One region of the Ornithinibacter aureus genome, then DNA from elsewhere that is predicted to be linked to it. Evidence: riboswitches for the same ligand, from Rfam matches in the RefSeq annotation. Region 1 holds a riboswitch; the other holds the start of a gene.
What was found. Region 1 has a riboswitch for cyclic di-AMP ahead of C8E84_RS18395 (transglycosylase family protein). Riboswitches for the same ligand answer to the same signal wherever they lie in the genome.

Region 1 (8,403 bases):
GGCGCTCGAGAAGGCGCTGAGCGGTGACTACGTGGCCCTCGGCGACAGCTTCGCCTCGGGAGAGGGCGCGGGGGATTACCACGACGGTACGAACTACGACAACCGTGACGACTGGGACCCGGGCAACTGGGGCGATGACTCGCACAACCGGTGCCGGCGCTCGACCTCCTCCTACGCCGAGCAGACCTACGCCTCGCCCGAGTTCGACTTCGCGGGTGGCTTCACGGCGGTCTACTGCTCGGGCGCGACCCAGACCGACCTCGACAACCCCAACGGCAGCAACGACGGCGAGGGCCCACAGCTCGACGCCCTCACCGAGGACACCTCGCTCGTCACGATGTCGATCGGTGGGAACGACCTCGGCTTCGGTGCCGTGCTCCAGGACTGCGTGCTTAACGGCGGGAGTGGTGTCCCGTTCACGGACGGTTGCCAGGCCAAGTGGGACGAGAAGCTCGACCAGCGCCTGGAGGACCTGAAGCCCGAGCTCGTCGCGCTCTACACCCGGATGCGCGAGAAGGCGCCCAACGCCCGGATCGTCATCATGGGATACCCCCGACTGTTCAACGACCCGCCCAGTCAGGAACTCAACAACATGCTCTTCAGTGAGGACCAGGTGTGGATGAATGGCAAGGCTGACCAGCTCAACGCCATGCTCCGCGAGGCCTGTCGTGAGGCCGGGGTGGAGTTCATCGACCCCACCCAGGCCTTCCTCGGCCACGGGGTCGGTGCGCCCGACGGCGAGCAGTGGATCAACGACCTCGACTGGGGAGGGCCGGGCCTGGCCGTCACCGATCCTGGCTCCTTCCACCCCAACGCCCAGGGGCACGCGGCCATGGCCGCCTTGCTCGCCGAACAGTTGCGCAACCCGAGGTACCCGTGATGGCCGGCCGGCACACCGTATGGTCTCGTGGAGTGGAGACTCGAGGGACACGGTTGGTGCTCGCCGCTCTCGCGGTCGCGGGGGTGCTGCTGATGACGGCCTGTGGTGACGACGTCGTGAGCACGCCGCAGTCGTCGGTGACGGGCGCACCCGGGTCCGGAACGGCATCCGCCACCCCCGGCACCCGGGGGAGTGATGCCGACCTCGAGGCTCGCGCCAAGGCCCACTTCATCCCGCTCGCCGCCCTCGGCGAGGGCTGGCGCGAGAGCCAACCGCCACCGGCCGGCTTCGGTCTCACGGTGTGCGGCGTCGACATCGAGCCCGAGCAGCCCGCGGGGTCGGCCCGCCAACGCTTCGCCCGGAGCGGGGTCGGGCCGTTCGTCGCGCAGTACGTGCAGGCCCACCGCCAGGGTCTCGCCGCCGAGGTCGTCACGGCGCTGCAGGCGGCGCTGCCGACGTGCACGTCGTTCGAGACCCGCGGGGAGTCGCCGACCAGCCCGGTCACGCGCTTCACCATCGAGAAGGTCGCCTTCGCCGACGTGCCGGACGACGCCGTGGTGTGGCGGATGACGTCCCAGGGGGAGCGACCCGTCACGCAGGACGTCGCGCTCGTGGCCGACGGGGAGTTCCTCATCGGGGTGGTCTCGTACCGGGCCGGCGACGCCCCCGATCCCGCAACCATCACGACGGCTGTGGCTGCCGTTCCCACGAGGGGCTGACATGGCACCCGATCACCCGGCACCCGAACACCTGCCCCCGCACCGCGTGGCACGCGACCGGATGGCGACCTGGAAGATCGTCGCAATCACCCTCGGGGCCGTCATCGGCGCGCTGGGGCTGTTCGGTGCCGGGTTCGTCGCCGGGGTGGCCACGAGTTCCGTGGCGCAGTCGTCGGGGACGCTGCCCGGGGGCTCCGGCGGCGGGGGGACCGGCGGCGGGGGCGCTGACCCGGCACCGACCGGGGGTGACCCGGGAGGGGGCGGGGCGGCATCCGAGTTCGACGACTGCCTTGTCGGGACCTGGCGCACCACCGACTACGAGCAGAGGACCACCGGCCCGGATGGTGAATCGGTGCTGACCGGTCTGAACCGCACCTTCACCTTCGACGAGAGCGGGCGGCACGTCGTCACCTACGACGAGGTCGAGGCCACGCTCACCACCCCGGGCGGCACCAGCGCCCTGGTGTTCGACGGCACGGTCGTCTACCGGGTGGCCCTGTCGGGGTCACGGATGTCGTTCACCCTCGAGTCGGCGAAGGGGTCGATGACGGTTCGACCCGAGCAGGGCAAGGAGGAGGTGCGCGACCTCCAACCGGGCACCGGGGCCGTGACCTACACCTGTGAGGGCGACACCTACACCGAGGAGGACGGCAAGGGCTTCCGGGAGATGGCCACGCGGGTCAGCTGAAGCCATCGGCACCCGACCGTGGTCCCCGTGACCTGTTTGTGACATAGGAGGGTCGCCGCTACCCTGATGAGAACGCCTCCACACGGATCGCGCCCCCGAGGTCGGTTACGCCGAGTCCTGCCACCGACCTCAGGCCCCTTCGCACCACCGCTTGGCAGGAGCGGGGGACCCACTTGTGGGCCCGCCCTCGATCGCTGAGGACGAGCCCTTGGGGTGAAGCCGGATCTCGACCGTGAGTCGGGGACGGCCGGGAGACCTCAGCCCGAACCCGACAGCTCACCTCGTAGGCGCGAGAGGCAATCCATGACTCTTCAGACCGTTCCCGGGCGCCACCGATCCGCCCAGTCGTTCAGCGTGTTCTCCGAGCTGACCAGTGTCCTCGGCCAGGCCGGCCTGTCCGGCGCCCGGGTCGCCGCGACCGTCGGCGTTGCCGGAGGCCTCATGGCCGCCGGCTCCGCGATCCCTGCGAACGCCGCCCCGGCGAAGGCCTCGGCCGTCACGGCGGCCGCACCCGCCGCCGCTCCTGCGGTAGCACCGGCCGCGGTGCCCGCCGCGACCAAGGCCTACCTGACGGTCACCCTGCGCAAGGGCAACTCGAACTACGGGCAGAACAAGACCCTCCAGCGGCGTCTGAACGCTCTGGGCGCCAAGCTCGCGGTCGACGGGCGCTTCGGCCCCAAGACGCTCGCGGCGGTCACGAAGTACCAGCGCTCCAAGGGGCTGGTGGTCGACGGGATCGTCGGTCCCAAGACCCGCAAGGCCCTCAAGCTCGCCAAGGCCGGTTCGGCGCCGGCCGCGGCCTCGCGTTCGACCTCGCGCACCGGCATCAACCTGGCCCGGGCCGCCATGTGGGACCGGATCGCCAAGTGCGAGTCCGGCGGCCGGTGGAGCATCAACACCGGCAACGGCTACTACGGCGGTCTGCAGTTCGACTACCGCACCTGGCTGAGCGTCAACGGTGACGACTTCGCGCCGCGGGCCGACAAGGCCTCGCGCGCCGAGCAGATCACCGTCGCGAACCGGCTGTACGCCAAGCGCGGCCTCCAGCCGTGGGGTTGCCGCCACGCCGCCTGACGCCTCGGCCTGACGGCGTCTCGCACAACGCAGAAGATCGGGTGCCACGCAGCAATTACTGCGTGGCACCCGATCTTCTGCGTTGTGCCTGCCCTGGCCGGCTACGTCGTGCAGCCGGCCAGGGGCTCAGCGGTGAGGGCTCAGCGCTCCTCGGTACCCGCGATGAAGGCCTCGAGCTTGGCGCGACCGACGTCGTCGGGACGCTGCTCCGGCGGGGACTTCATGAGGTAGGACGAGGCCGAGAGCAGGGCGCCACCGACGCCGCGGTCCTTGGCGATCTTCGCCGCGCGGATGGCGTCGATGATGATGCCGGCCGAGTTCGGGGAGTCCCAGACCTCGAGCTTGTACTCGAGGTTCAGCGGGGCGTCACCGAAGGCGCGACCCTCGAGGCGGACGTACGCCCACTTGCGGTCATCGAGCCACGCGACGTAGTCCGACGGGCCGATGTGCACGTTCTTGTCGTGGACCTTGCCGGCGAGGGAGCCCTCGAGGTTCGAGGTCACGGCCTGGGTCTTGGAGACCTTCTTGGACTCGAGGCGCTCGCGCTCGAGCATGTTCTTGAAGTCCATGTTCCCACCGACGTTGAGCTGGTAGGTGCGGTCCAGGGCGACGCCGCGGTCCTCGAACAGCTTGGCCATGACGCGGTGCGTGATGGTCGCGCCGACCTGGCTCTTGATGTCGTCACCGATGACCGGGACGCCGGCCTCCTCGAACTTCGCGGCCCACTCGGGGTCGGACGCGATGAACACGGGCAGGGCGTTGACGAAGGCGACACCGGCGTCGATCGCGCACTGGGCGTAGAACTTGTCGGCATTCTCCGACCCCACGGGGAGGTAGGAGACGAGGACGTCGACCTTCGCGTCGCGCAGGGCGGCGACGACGTCGACCGGCTCGGCGGCCGACTCGTCGATGGTCTCGCGGTAGTACTTGCCGAGGCCGTCGAGGGTGACGCCACGCTGGACGGTGACGCCGCTGGTGGGCACGTCCGCGATCTTGATGGTGTTGTTCTCGGAGGCGTTGATGGCCTCGGCGAGGTCCTTTCCGACCTTCTTGTCGTCGACGTCGAACGCGGCGACGAACTCCACGTCGCGCACGTGGTAGTCACCGAAGGTGACGTGCATCAGACCGGGGACGGTCTGGGTCGGGTCGGCGTCACGGTAGTAGTGCACGCCCTGAACGAGCGAGGACGCACAGTTACCGACGCCGACGATGGCGACGCGGATGGAACCCATGTACTTCTCCTGGGGTTGTGATCGGGTTGGTTGTGGTGAAGCGGATGCCGGTGCGCCCGGGATGGCGCGGGCGGCACCTACGGCTGGGGGCCGGGATCTGTGGGGTGGCGCCGTTCGGCGTCGATGAGCTCGCTGAGCCAGCGGACCTCGCGCTCGGTGGTCTCCTCGCCGTGGCGCTGGAGGGCCGTCGTGTAGGCGTCGAGGCGCTCGCGGCTGCGGGCGGCGGCATCGCGGACCCGCTCGAGGTCCTCCTCGACCCGGGAGCGACGTCCCTCGAGGATGCGCAGCCGGACGTCACGCTCGGTCCGCCCGAAGAAGGCGAAGCGGACGTCGAAGCCGTCGTCCTCGTAGGCGGAGGCGTCGGTGCGTGCGACCAGGGCCGAGAAGTGCTCCTTGCCGGCTGCCGTCAGCTCGTACACGACCCGGGGGCGACGGCCGGTGGGGCCGGCGGGGTCGGTCGTCTCGGCGATGAGCCCGTGGTCGAGCAGGTCGCGCAGCGCGGGGTACAGCGTGCCGTAGGACAGCGCCCGGAAAGGGCCGAGCGCGGTGTTCAGCCGCCGGCGCAGGTCGTAGCCGTGCGTGGGCCCTTCGTGGAGGAGGCCGAGGACGGCGAACTCCAGCAGCTGGGCGCGGCGGCTCTTCACGGCAGACCTCCTTCGGGTGGAACGGACCAGACATACGGGGCGTTTGTCAGGAGCAAGGTAGCATAGATATATCGGTGCGATACATCGAGGCAGTGCATCGAGGCGCTGGCCCCCCGCCGGCCGTTCAGGGTTCTCCAAGGAATCCGGTCATACTGGCCATGGGGCCGAGGGTCTTCCACCCCCCGGTGCGCCGCCGTCCGATCTGCTTGAAACCCGCCGTTCCCCACCCCGGAAAGCCGCATGAGTCAACGCCAGCCCAGTCCCTCCGCGACCTCGTCGAGCGGTCGCCGCTCGACGGCATCCGCCGGCCGCTCCCGCGGTCGCACCTGGTTGCGTCGCGGCCTGTGGACCGTGCTCGCCCTCGCGATCCTCGGCGTCACCGCCGTGGGGATCGCCTACGCGCGCACCGACATCCCCGAGCCGAACGAGATCGCCACGGCCCAGACGTCCATCGTCTACTACGCCGACGGCAAGACCGAGATGGGGCGCCTGTCCGACAGCGAGGGCAACCGCGTGTCGGTGCCGCTGTCCCAGATCCCCGATCACATGCAGAAGGCGATCCTCGCGGGTGAGGACCAGTCGTTCTACCAGAACAACGGCATCTCCCCGACGGGCATCGCCCGCGCCGTGTGGGTCGCCGTCAAGGGCGGCGCCGCGACGCAGGGTGGCTCCACGATCACCCAGCAGTACGTGAAGAACTACTTCCTCACCTCCGACCGCACCCTGGACCGCAAGGCCCGCGAGATCCTCCTGGCCGTCAAGATCGACCGCCAGCAGACCAAGGACGAGATCCTCGAGAACTACCTCAACACCATCTACTACGGTCGGGGCGCCTACGGCATCCAGACCGCGGCGGCGGCGTACTTCAACAAGGACGTGTCCAAGCTGACCGTGGCCGAGAGCGCCTTCCTCGCGTCCGCGATCCGTGGCCCCTCCCTCTACGACCCGGCTCTGGGTGAGCAGCAGGCGGCCAACGCCAAGGAGCGCTCGGGCTACATCCTCGACGCCATGGTCGAGAACGGTTGGCTCTCCGCGAGCGAGCGTGCCGAGGCGACCTTCCCGGACACCTTCGTCGACTACAAGCCCCGCACGCTGCGCGGCACGTCCGGCTACCTGGTGGAGATGGTCAAGAAGGAGCTCATCGCCACGCACAAGCTGAACGAGACCGACATCGACCGGGGCGGGTTGCGGGTGGTGTCCACCATCGAGCGGCCCAAGCAGGTCGACATGGAGAAGGCCATCAAGGAGGAGCGCCCCTCCGAGAAGGACATCGGCATCGGCATGGCCTCGATCACGCCCGGGGACGGGGCGATCGTCGCGCTGTACGGCGGCGCCGACTACGCCAAGCGCCCGCAGAACGCCGCCACCCAGGACAAGATGCAGGCCGGGTCGACGTTCAAGGTCTTCACCCTCATCGCCGCCCTGGAGTCCGGTGACTTCAGTCTGCGCTCCTCGTTGAACGGCGCCAGCCCCCGCTACTTCAAGGAGTTCGCAGACCCCGGCGCCGACACCGAGGCCGGGCGCCGCGGGCGCGTGAAGAACTTCGGGGGCGAGTCCTTCGGTCGGATGGACCTTCGGCGCGCGACCGGCCAGTCGGTCAACACCATCTACGCCGAGCTGAACATCGAGGTCGGCGGGAAGAACTCGATGAAGGCCGCGTCGGATGCCGGCGTGCGCAGCACGCTGCAGCCGAACGTCGGCAACGTGCTCGGCACCGACTACGTCACCGTGCTCGACATGGCCACTGCCTACGCGACCATCGCGGCCGAGGGGGTGCGGGCCAACCCCTACATCGTCAAGGAGATCCGCTTCCTCGACGAAGGCATCGAGCCGATCCCGGTGAAGCCGGTCACCAAGAGGGTCTTCGACGAGGACCTCATGTCCGACGTCATCGACGCGATGACCTACCCGGTCGAGGGCGGCAGCGCCCGCTACGTCGGCCAGAACCTCGGCCGACCGGCCGCCGGCAAGACCGGCACCTCGGAGAGCTTCCGCTCGGCCTGGTTCGACGGCTTCACGCCGCAACTGGCGACGGCCGTCGGCCTGTACCGCAGTGGCCCCGACGGCGAAGAGCTGAAGATGGAGAACCTCCCCGACTCGGGGGACATCACCGGCGGCTCGTACCCGACCCGCATCTGGACGGCCTACATGAAGGCTGCCCTGGACGGCACGAAGGTCGAGCGGTTCCCCGAGCCGGCCAACATCAACAAGAACGCCAAGTACCGGCCGAGCCAGACCTCGAAGCCTTCCGGCCCGACGTCCCAGGCTCCGAGCACCACTGCGCCGCCGAGCACCACCCCACCGCCGACGACCGCTCCGCCGGAGCCCACGCCGACACCCACGCCCGAGCCCACGCCGTCGGAGCCGGAGCCGACGCCGGAGCCCACGGAGAGCACCCCCGGCAACGGGAACGGCAAGGGGAACCCCGGGGGTGGGGGCAAGCCGGCGCCCTCCGCCTCGCCGGGCGGCTGAGTCGCGCGAGTTGGGGGATGCCGCTGCGCCCGGTATCCTGAGCAGGTTGCCCTCTGAGCGGCCTGTGGAAAACTCCGCGGTCCTGTCGGCAGCAATGCATACCCTCCTGTCACGGAAACTCCGTGACCGCCACAGACCAAAGGAGGCGGGTTAACGCATGCGTCAGTACGAACTCATGGTCATCCTCGACCCAGAGCTCGATGACCGGACCGTCCAGCCCTCGCTGGAGCGGTTCCTCAAGGTCGTGACCACCGATGGTGGTTCCGTCGACAACGTCGACATCTGGGGTCGTCGTCGCTTGGCCTACGAGATCAAGAAGAAGGCCGAGGGCATCTACGCCGTCGTCAACTTCACCTCCGAGCCGGCCACGGCCAAGGAGCTGGACCGTCAGCTCGGCCTCAACGAGTCGGTCATGCGGACCAAGCTCATGCGCCCCGGCGCCTGAGTGACGTCCCAGCACTCTCACACCGTCGGTCTCCACCGCGAAGGAAGTCCCTGACCCATGGCAGGCGAAACCACCATCACCATCGTCGGCAACCTCACCGCCGACCCCGAACTCCGTTTCACCCCCTCGGGGGCTGCGGTCGCGAACTTCACCGTGGCATCCACGCCGCGCACGTTCGACCGCCAGTCCAACGAGTGGAAGGACGGGGAGACCCTCTTCATGCGCTGCTCGGTGTGGCGTGACGCGGCC
Region 2 (8,403 bases), 660 kb from region 1:
TGACGCATGGACGTGAAGGCCCTCGTGGTCGTCAGCGCGGTGCTGTTCGGGTGGGGGCTGGTCTCCGCCCGCGCCCGCCGTGCCGGTCTCACGCCACCGATCGTGTTCGTGGGCGTCGGTGGCCGCCTGGTTCTTCCCTGACCTCGGCATCTGGCTCGCCCTGTTCATCGGTGCCGCGCTGGCACCGACGGATGCCGCGCTCGGCGTTCCGGTGGTGACCAACCCCGCCGTCCCGCGTCGGATCCGCGAGCTGATCACCGTCGAGAGCGGGCTCAACGACGGCATCGCCACGCCCGTGGTGATGTTCGCCATCGCCGGCGCTGCCGCCGCCTTCGGCCTCGAAGCGCACCACAGCAGCCTCACGCCCCGTCGTCCAGCTGCTCCTCGGGGCGGTCGTCGGGTCTGCCGTGGGTGCCCTCGGCGGGTGGTTGATCCGCAGCGCCCGCCGGCAGGGCGGCGCGGCCGAGGAGTACGTCGGGATCGCGGTGCTGGCCCTGGCACTGCTGGGTTATGCCGCAGCGGTGGCGATCGGCGCCAACGGGTTCGTTGCGGCATTCTGCGCGGGCCTGGCCTTCGGTGCCTGCGCCGGCCGCCGAGGGCCCCGAAGAGCCGGGTCGAGCCCTGACCGATCAGGCCAGGGCACGCCTCAGGGCATCCATCCGCAGCGCGCGGATGCGGCGCGACAGGGCGGCCTCGGGCGCGAACGTCTCGCTCGCGTGGTACGCGCCGGGGTGCACGTGGAACTCACACGGCGCGCCGGCCTGCATGAGTCGCTGCGCGAAGGCGATGTCCTCGTCGCGGAAGAGGTCGGCCGTCCCGACGTCGATGAAGGCCGGCGGCAGCCCGGACAGGTCCTGCGCCCTGGTCGGTGCGGCGTACTGGTCGGGCTCGTTCCCGGCGAGGTACCAGCCCCAGGCCTCGAGGTTCGCGTCACGGTCCCAGATGCCCACGTCGGTGATCTCCATCGAGGATGCCGTGGTGTTCGTGTCGTCGATCATCGGGTAGATCGGCATCATGAAGCTCAGGCGCGGCCCGCTGCGGTCGCGCGCGAGCAGCGCGGTGCCGATGGCCAGCCCGCCGCCGGCGCTGTGGCCGTGGATGGCGATCCGCTCGGGGTCGATGCCGAGCTCGTCGGCGTGCTCGGTCATCCAGACCAGCCCGGCGTAGCAGTCCTCGACCGGGGCGGGGTGGGGGTGCTCGGGCGCGAGCCGGTACTCCACGGACACCACGACGGCCTTGACCTCGTCGCAGACCAGGGTGGCGGTCGCGTCCTCCCCGGCGACGGTGCCGAGCACCATGCCGCCACCGTGGATGAAGTAGATCCCCGGCAGCGTCCCGTCGACCCCGACGGGTCGGTAGATCCGCACCGAGATGTCCGGCTCACCCTCCGGCCCGGGGACGGCGCGGTCCTCCGACACCACGTTCGGGTTCTCCGGCGCCGGCATCGACGCGAGCATCTGCTCCACCGTGGCCCGACGGGCGACGATGTCCGGAACCGCGTTGAATCCGCCGGGCAGGAACTGGAGCAACTGGTCGAGCGGGGCCTGCGACTCGGGGTCGAGCCTGACGGAGCTGGACATAGGGATCCCTTTCCTCAACGGTCGACACTGACCCCGCCGGGGCGGGAGGTGACCATCGTGGACCGCGGGTGCCGCTCACGTCGAGGGTTGGCCGGCCGTGAGCTGCGCTAGGTTGCCTGTCGTGAGCGAGGTGGACCCGGCCGGAGCATCGTCCGTGGACATGGCCCGGGCTGAGCGCGCCCTCGACGACCTGCTCGACCGGGGCGGGGCCGCAGCACCCCACCAGCTCCCCCGTCTCGTCGACGACGCCGCGCTCGCCCTGGGCGCTGTCGCGGCCGTCATCCACCTCGTCGACCTCCAGCAGGTCGCCCTCACCCCCCTCCCCGGCCCCCGGCAGCCACCTGCGACGCAGCGACCCACCCCGCTCGCCATCGACTCCACGATCGCCGGTCGGGTCTACCAGCACGACGAGGTCATCGCACAGGCGACGTCGGATGCCGGTGCACCGGTCACCGTGTGGCTCCCGTTGCGCGACGGCGCGGATCGTCTGGGGGTGCTGGCCGTGGCCCTGCCCGAGCCGTCGCTCGTCGAGGATGCCGACTCCCCCACCTCCCGCCTGCTGCGCAGACTCGCCGCCATCACGGGCGACCTCATCGCCCAGCGCTCGCGGTACGGCGACAGCATCATCGCCGCGACCCGCACCACCGAGGTCACGCTCGCGGCCGAGATCCAGTGGGGGCTGCTCCCGCCGCTGACGTTCGAGTCCACCCAGGTGGCGGTTGCGGGGTTGCTCGAGCCGGCCTACGACGTCGCGGGCGACTCGATCGACTACGCGGTCGACCCCGGGGTCGTCCACCTCGCCATCTTCGACGGCATGGGCCACGGGCTGCGCAGCGCGCAGCTGGCCATCCTCGCGATGTCCGCCTACCGCAACGCCCGCCGCAGCGGGCGCTCCCTGACGACAACGGCATCCGACGTCGACCAGGCCGTCGAGGCGGGGTTCGGTGGCGAGGCGTACACCACCTCGGTCCTGGCTCAGCTCGACACCGACACCGGCTACCTCAGATGGGTCAACGCCGGTCACCCCGAGCCGCTGCTGCTGCGCGGCGGTGCGCTCGTGCGCAGCCTGCACACCGGCCCCGACCTGCCGTTCGGCATCGGCCTGCGCGAGAGCGACGCCCCCTACGAGGTCGGGTCCGAGCAGCTCCAGCCCGGCGACCACGTGCTCTTCTACACCGACGGTGTGGTCGAGGGGCACGCCCCCGGCGGCGAGCAGTTCGGCGTCGAGCGGCTCGTCGACCTGCTCGCACGCAACGTGGCGGACAACCTGTCCGCGGCAGAGTCGATGCGCCGCGTCGGGCGGGCCCTGGTCGCCCACCACTCGGCCCACCTCGCCGACGACGCGTCGATCCTGCTCGTGCACTGGCCGGGCCCGGGCGACGGCCAGTGACCTCGGCGAACCCCCGGCGACCAGCAGAGCGAATCTTCCCGAAAGTTTGTTGTACGGAGAACCCTTTTGCGCACCATCAGGCAATAGTGTTCGCGCACCGTCCCACACCCAGGACGGTTCCCTCTCGCTGGCCCTGGTGACCATCGAGAACTTCACCTCCACGTGTGAGACCGACGGGCGCCTGCTCATCGTCGACCTCGCGGACAGCCGGGAAGGACAGGCCTGGAGCTCCACTCCCGAGGACCCGTACCGCCTTCCGGTCGTCTCGGAGTGGAGCCCGTTCGGCAAGCCCGGCAGCCTGCCCAACGCCGGCTGCTCGGCGCACTACTTCCAGCTGCGTGACGGAGTGCTCGCCCAGTCCTACTACGGTCAGGGCACCCACTTCATCGACGTGAGCGACCCCGCGAACCCCGAGCAGGTCGGCTACTTCCGTGCCGACGGCGGGTCGAACTGGGCGCCGTACTGGAACGGCGACGTCATGTACATCGCCGACGGCCGCCGTGGCGTGGACATCGTTCGTCCGATCATCCCCGCGAAGGGCTGATCGATGACCCGAGCCGAGAGGCCGTCCCGACTGCTTGCGGCTCGGGTCGCCGCCGTCGTTCTCGCGGTGGGGGTGTCGGTGTCAGCGTGCACCGACACCCCCACCGCGGGCGACGCGGTATCCGGCGATCATGCCGCGGCCGACCACGGCGCGTCAGCGAGCCCGTCGCCCGGGGAGTCCGCGGGGCACGAGCACGGTGCGGAGGAAGAACCCGCAGCCGCTATGACCGGCCCGCCACGCCCTGCCGACCCGGCGTTGGGCTGCGGCACGACCGTGGAGCCCAACGGCGAGCAGGTGACGCGCTACTGCAACGAGGGGTTGGCGACGTTCATCGTCGCCGACGGTGAGGGCACCGACGTCAAGGGCGCCTCGTGCGAGCAGCGTGGCGTGATCTTCCTCGCCCACTTCGGTGCGAACTACTCCGACGAGGCCTCGGGTCGCGGGGAGTACCTCGGTCTGGCCCTCGAGGACATGCCTGCCAAGGAGGGCCGCGCCTCCATCTACGCGCTGGAGATGACGTTGGCCGGCTACCGGCAGTCGCTGTCCAAGGCCACCGTGGACGTGACCCGCAAGGGCGACGTCGTCGACTTCCACCTCGTCGGCGCCCTCGCCGATGGTCGCGACGTCACCGTGACCGCGAGCTGCCACACTCACGAGGCATGACCCCCCTACCCCCGCCGACGATCGCGTAGCTCGAGCAGGAGGAGCGCGACCTCGTCCTGCCACGGTTCACCCACGACGAGGTGTGGCTGCTCGGCTCGCGCCTGGCCGAGCGCGCCCGCCGGGAGCGCCTTGCGGTGATGATCGACATCCGCCGCCCCGGGAGCATCCTGTTCAGGGCAGCGATGTCGGGCACGACCGGCGACCAGGACTGCTGGGTCGAGCGCAAGTCCGCGACGGCCTTGCGCTTCGAGGCGAGCACCCTGCTCGTCGGGCTGCGCCTCGAGGCCGACGGGCGCGATCCGTTCGCGGACGGGTGGTTGGATGCCGTGCGCTACACCCTCGCCGGCGGCGCGGTCCCGATCCGGGTCGGCGGCGCCGGGGTCGTCGCGGTCGCCACGGTCTGTGGGCTGGCCTCGCAGGACGACCACGCGCTCGTCGTCGACGGGTTGCGGGGACTGGTCACCGGCTGAGGAGCCGTGCCTGCCCGAAGGGGGCGACGGCGAATCCGCGGCTAGGGTGACGGGCATGCGCGGAGAACTCCTCACCAAGTCAGAGCGGTCGGGCGAGCCCGGCCGCTTCATGCTCCAGAACGAGCGGATGCTCAAGGTCGACCTGGCCGGCACGGGCGGGTTCTTCTACGCCCGTCAGGGCTCGATGGTGGCCTACCAGGGCGATGTCGACTTCGCCTACGAGGGCGCCGGCGGGCTCGGGAAGATGTTCAAGAAGGCCCTGACCGGGGAGGGCATGTCGCTGATGAAGGTCTCCGGCAGTGGCGACGTCTTCCTGGCCCAAGACGCCGACGAGATCTTCATCCTCGAGCTCGAGGACGAAGCCGTCACGGTCAACGGCCGAGCGGTCCTCGCGTTCGAGAGCAGCCTGACGTGGGACATCAACCGCGTCGAGGGTGCCTCGATGATGAGCGGCGGCCTGTTCAACACCACCTTCACCGGCCGCGGGATGATCGCCGTGGTCACCCACGGCACGCCGGTGGTGCTCCAGGTCGACGAGCCGACCCACGTCGACATGCAGGCCGCGGTGCTGTGGTCGGCCGGTCTCCAGTCCTCGATCCGCAAGACCGCCAAGCTCGGAGCCGTCATCGGCCGCGGCTCGGGCGAGGCCTACCAGCTTGCGCTGCAGGGTCACGGCATCGTCGTCGTCCAGGCCTCCGAGGGCCACCCGATCCCCCAGGGGTAGCACGGGGCCTCCGGCTGGCGCCCGGTGCCCGGTGCACGAGGGGCGCCGGGTCAGGTCAGGGCGAGGTGGGCCAGGAATCCCCGCACGAGGAGGTAGACGCCGACCAGGGCAAGGATCCAGCGCACCCCGACCTTGGCGTACCGCTCGACAGCGGTTCCGAGGGGCAGCAGCAGCCGCTCCCCCGCCCCGCCGGGGAGGAGGGAGAGCATCAGGGGAATGGTTGCGGGAAGCGTGGCGAGCGCCAGGAGCACCGCCACGGCCAGGACCTGCTCGGGGCGTGGTGCACCCGTGGCGATGACGTCCTTGACGGCCACGAGCAGGACCGGCCACGTCGTCGCGTTCGTGCACATCGACACCATCCCGAACCCCGACGACCGAGCCGCGCCCAGGCCGTCGGCGCCGAGTGACGGCATCCTGATGGTGCCCGCCTCAGGGGTCGGGCCGCCGCGCGCGCACCGTGAGGGTGACGGCGGCTGCGAGGAGGACGAGCCCGACGAGGATGTCGAGTCGGGCGTCGAGGTGGGGAAGCCGCGGAAGGTTCACCGACTGGCCGATCACCGCGACCGCGCTCACGAGCCCGAGCAGCACCAGGCCGGTTCCGGCGGCGTACCGGGCTCCGTCGCGGCGGCCTCCCGGGCCAGCGACGACGATGGCTTCACTTCCTCACCGTCGTGACCAACTCTGCGCCGGGTGGGGTGCCCGTCGGACACGGCACCCCACCCGATCGCGAGGCTCAGAAGCGGCCGTACCCGCTGACGCCGGAGAACACCGGACGCTCGGAGGTGGACTTGCCCGGCTTGGGCGAGTCGATCATCATGCCGTTGCCGGTGTAGATGCCCACGTGCCAGGCCGGGGAACCGAAGAACACCAGGTCACCGGGCTTGGGGTTGCTGACCCTGGTGGCCGCGCGCTGCTGGGCCGAGGCCGTGCGCGGAATGGAGATGCCGGCCTTGCCGAAGACGTACTTGGTGAACCCGGAGCAGTCGAAGCCGGACGGGGTCGAGCCGCCGTAGACGTAGGGGATGCCGAGCAGGCCGCGGGCGATGTTCACCACGCCACTGGCGGACTGCGGGACGTTGCTGGACGTCGCCGTCTTCGCGGTCGAGGCCTTCTTGGTGCTCGTGGTCGAGCGGGCGGGGGTGCTGCGGGAGGCGGAGGTGTTGCTGCGGCGAGTGGCGACCTCGTCGGCATCCGCCTGCGCCTGCACCACGACGGGGCGCGGCTTGGGCTTGGGCTTGGCGACGGCGGTGACGCCGACGACACCCACGACCTCGGTCGCCACCGGGGCTGCGACGGCCGGCGCGACGACCGACGGTGCCAGCGCCACCGGGGCTGCGACTGCGGCGGGGGCTGCGGCGGCCTCAGCGGCTGCGGCGGCGTCGGCACGCGGCTCGGCCTGGGCCGGGAGGGCGAAGGTCGCGACCAGGCCGCCGGAGGCAGCGAGGACGGCCGTGGCCTTGACGCCGTTCTGGCCAGCGCTCCTGACGATGGTCGAGAGTTCGGACCAGGGGTTGTACCGGGCGGCGCCGCGGTGGCGCCCCGAAGTGGCAGTGTCGAGAACAGTGAGCCTCTCAGTGCCTACGGGGTGAGCTGTCGGGTTCGGGCTGAGGTTGCCCGGCCGGGTCCGACCCGCAGGTCGTCACCGGCTTCACCCCAAGGAGTCGCGATGGTGCCGGACTCCGAAAGTGGTTCCCCCGCTCCTGCCGGCGGTGATGCGTGGTGCCTCACGGTGACTGACAGGACTCGGCGGTGACTCCGTGAGCACCTTCCACGGATGGGAAGGCCACACGAACGTAGCACCGCCGGGCAAAAGTCACAAAACGATCACGGGCGAGTCGCGTCACACCCCGCCCAGGCCGCCGTACACAGCGAGAAGCCGGGCCAAGACCGTGGGGACGGCGTGTTGCCCGGCTTCTCGCGAAACGGTCAGGACGGCGTCAGTTGACGGTGACGTGCACGTGGTCGTAGTGGTTCGCGGTGATCGAACCGCGATCCTCCATCATCCGCCAGGACTTGCCGGGCGCCCAGTAGCGCTGACGCCAGATGACGTACTTGACGTCGTAGGCACCGGCGTTGGCCTGGACGAACGCGGCCACCGCGTCACCCTTGCTGCGCGAGACCATGAAGTCGATCGCCTCACCCGTGCTGTGCTCGCCGGCGTTGGGTCGGTAGCCACCGATCGAGGAGACCCCGAAGGTCTTCTGCACGGCGGTGCACAGGCGGGCTGCGTTGCTGTCCAGACCGATGCTGCCGCACTTGGAGGAAATGGCCCCCGAGCTGACGTTGACCTTGCGGGCCGACGACGAGGACGACGACGAGGCCGACGACGAGGACGATGAGGATGAGGAGGACGACGAGTCCTTCTCGGCAACCGGCTTGGGCTTCGGCTTCGGCTTCGGCTTGGCGACGGCCTTCACGCCAGCGACGCCGACGGCCTCGGGCGCAGCCGGGGCGGCATCTGCGGGAGCCTCGACGGCGGGTGCGGCCGGCGCGGCGGCGCGGGCCTCGGAGCGCGACGCCGTCAGGGCGGCCGTGCGGCTCTGGCCGTCGCTGCTCGCGACGGTGGGCAGCGCCAAGGTGCTCGGGCTCGCCGAGACCGGAAGGGACACCGCGAGGGCGGCTCCGCCCACGACTCCGACCGTTGCGACGGTCTTGGCGGCCCAGGTCGCGCCAAGGCGCGGGAAGCCGTCGGGCAGACGCCGGACGGCGCCGGGGGCGCGGCGGCGCCCGGGCATGGTGTGGCGTGACACGAGGGTGGAGGACCTTCCGAGGGGGGTACGAATTCCCTCCACGGTAACGGGGACGTCAGGAAAAGTCACATTCTGGTAACGAGACGACCGTCACCAGATGTCAGAAACAGCCACCCGACACACCGCTGACCTGCACGGACGCCGGCGCCGCTGCGAACTGAGCGAAGCTCAGGTCACCTGCACGAAGACGTGGGAGGCGATGTCCCCGGGCAGCGAGACTCCGGTCGACTCCTGCGACCCGTCGCGCCACGCGACCACCCGCACCCCGTCGCGCCGCACCCG

Region 2: another riboswitch for cyclic di-AMP. It lies ahead of C8E84_RS14355 (C40 family peptidase); the one in region 1 lies ahead of C8E84_RS18395 (transglycosylase family protein).

Annotation. Positions count from the first base shown of each region.
Region 1 covers NZ_VMSB01000001.1:2,348,584-2,356,986, reverse strand. The annotation lists gene C8E84_RS11175 (SGNH/GDSL hydrolase family protein) at 1-880, shown strand, start outside; gene C8E84_RS11170 (hypothetical protein) at 937-1,599, shown strand; gene C8E84_RS11165 (hypothetical protein) at 1,601-2,287, shown strand; cyclic di-AMP (ydaO/yuaA leader) riboswitch at 2,426-2,588, shown strand; gene C8E84_RS18395 (transglycosylase family protein) at 2,591-3,361, shown strand; gene C8E84_RS11155 (inositol-3-phosphate synthase) at 3,502-4,593, opposite strand; gene C8E84_RS11150 (PadR family transcriptional regulator) at 4,671-5,237, opposite strand; gene C8E84_RS11145 (transglycosylase domain-containing protein) at 5,478-7,709, shown strand; gene rpsF (30S ribosomal protein S6) at 7,867-8,154, shown strand; gene C8E84_RS11135 (single-stranded DNA-binding protein) at 8,212-8,403, shown strand, end outside.
Region 2 covers NZ_VMSB01000001.1:3,008,036-3,016,438, reverse strand. The annotation lists gene C8E84_RS18405 (hypothetical protein) at 7-141, shown strand; partial or broken gene C8E84_RS18605 (hypothetical protein) at 80-262, shown strand; partial or broken gene C8E84_RS18600 (hypothetical protein) at 321-518, shown strand; gene C8E84_RS14395 (alpha/beta hydrolase) at 630-1,580, opposite strand; gene C8E84_RS14390 (PP2C family protein-serine/threonine phosphatase) at 1,702-2,970, shown strand; gene C8E84_RS14385 (LVIVD repeat-containing protein) at 3,107-3,514, shown strand; gene C8E84_RS14380 (hypothetical protein) at 3,518-4,177, shown strand; gene C8E84_RS14375 (heme-binding protein) at 4,234-4,647, shown strand; gene C8E84_RS14370 (AIM24 family protein) at 4,703-5,371, shown strand; gene C8E84_RS14365 (GAP family protein) at 5,422-5,784, opposite strand; gene C8E84_RS14360 (hypothetical protein) at 5,801-5,959, opposite strand; gene C8E84_RS14355 (C40 family peptidase) at 6,105-6,698, opposite strand; cyclic di-AMP (ydaO/yuaA leader) riboswitch at 6,935-7,090, opposite strand; gene C8E84_RS18205 (VldE C-terminal domain-containing protein) at 7,309-8,121, opposite strand; gene C8E84_RS14345 (iron-dependent transcriptional repressor DtxR) at 8,290-8,403, opposite strand, start outside.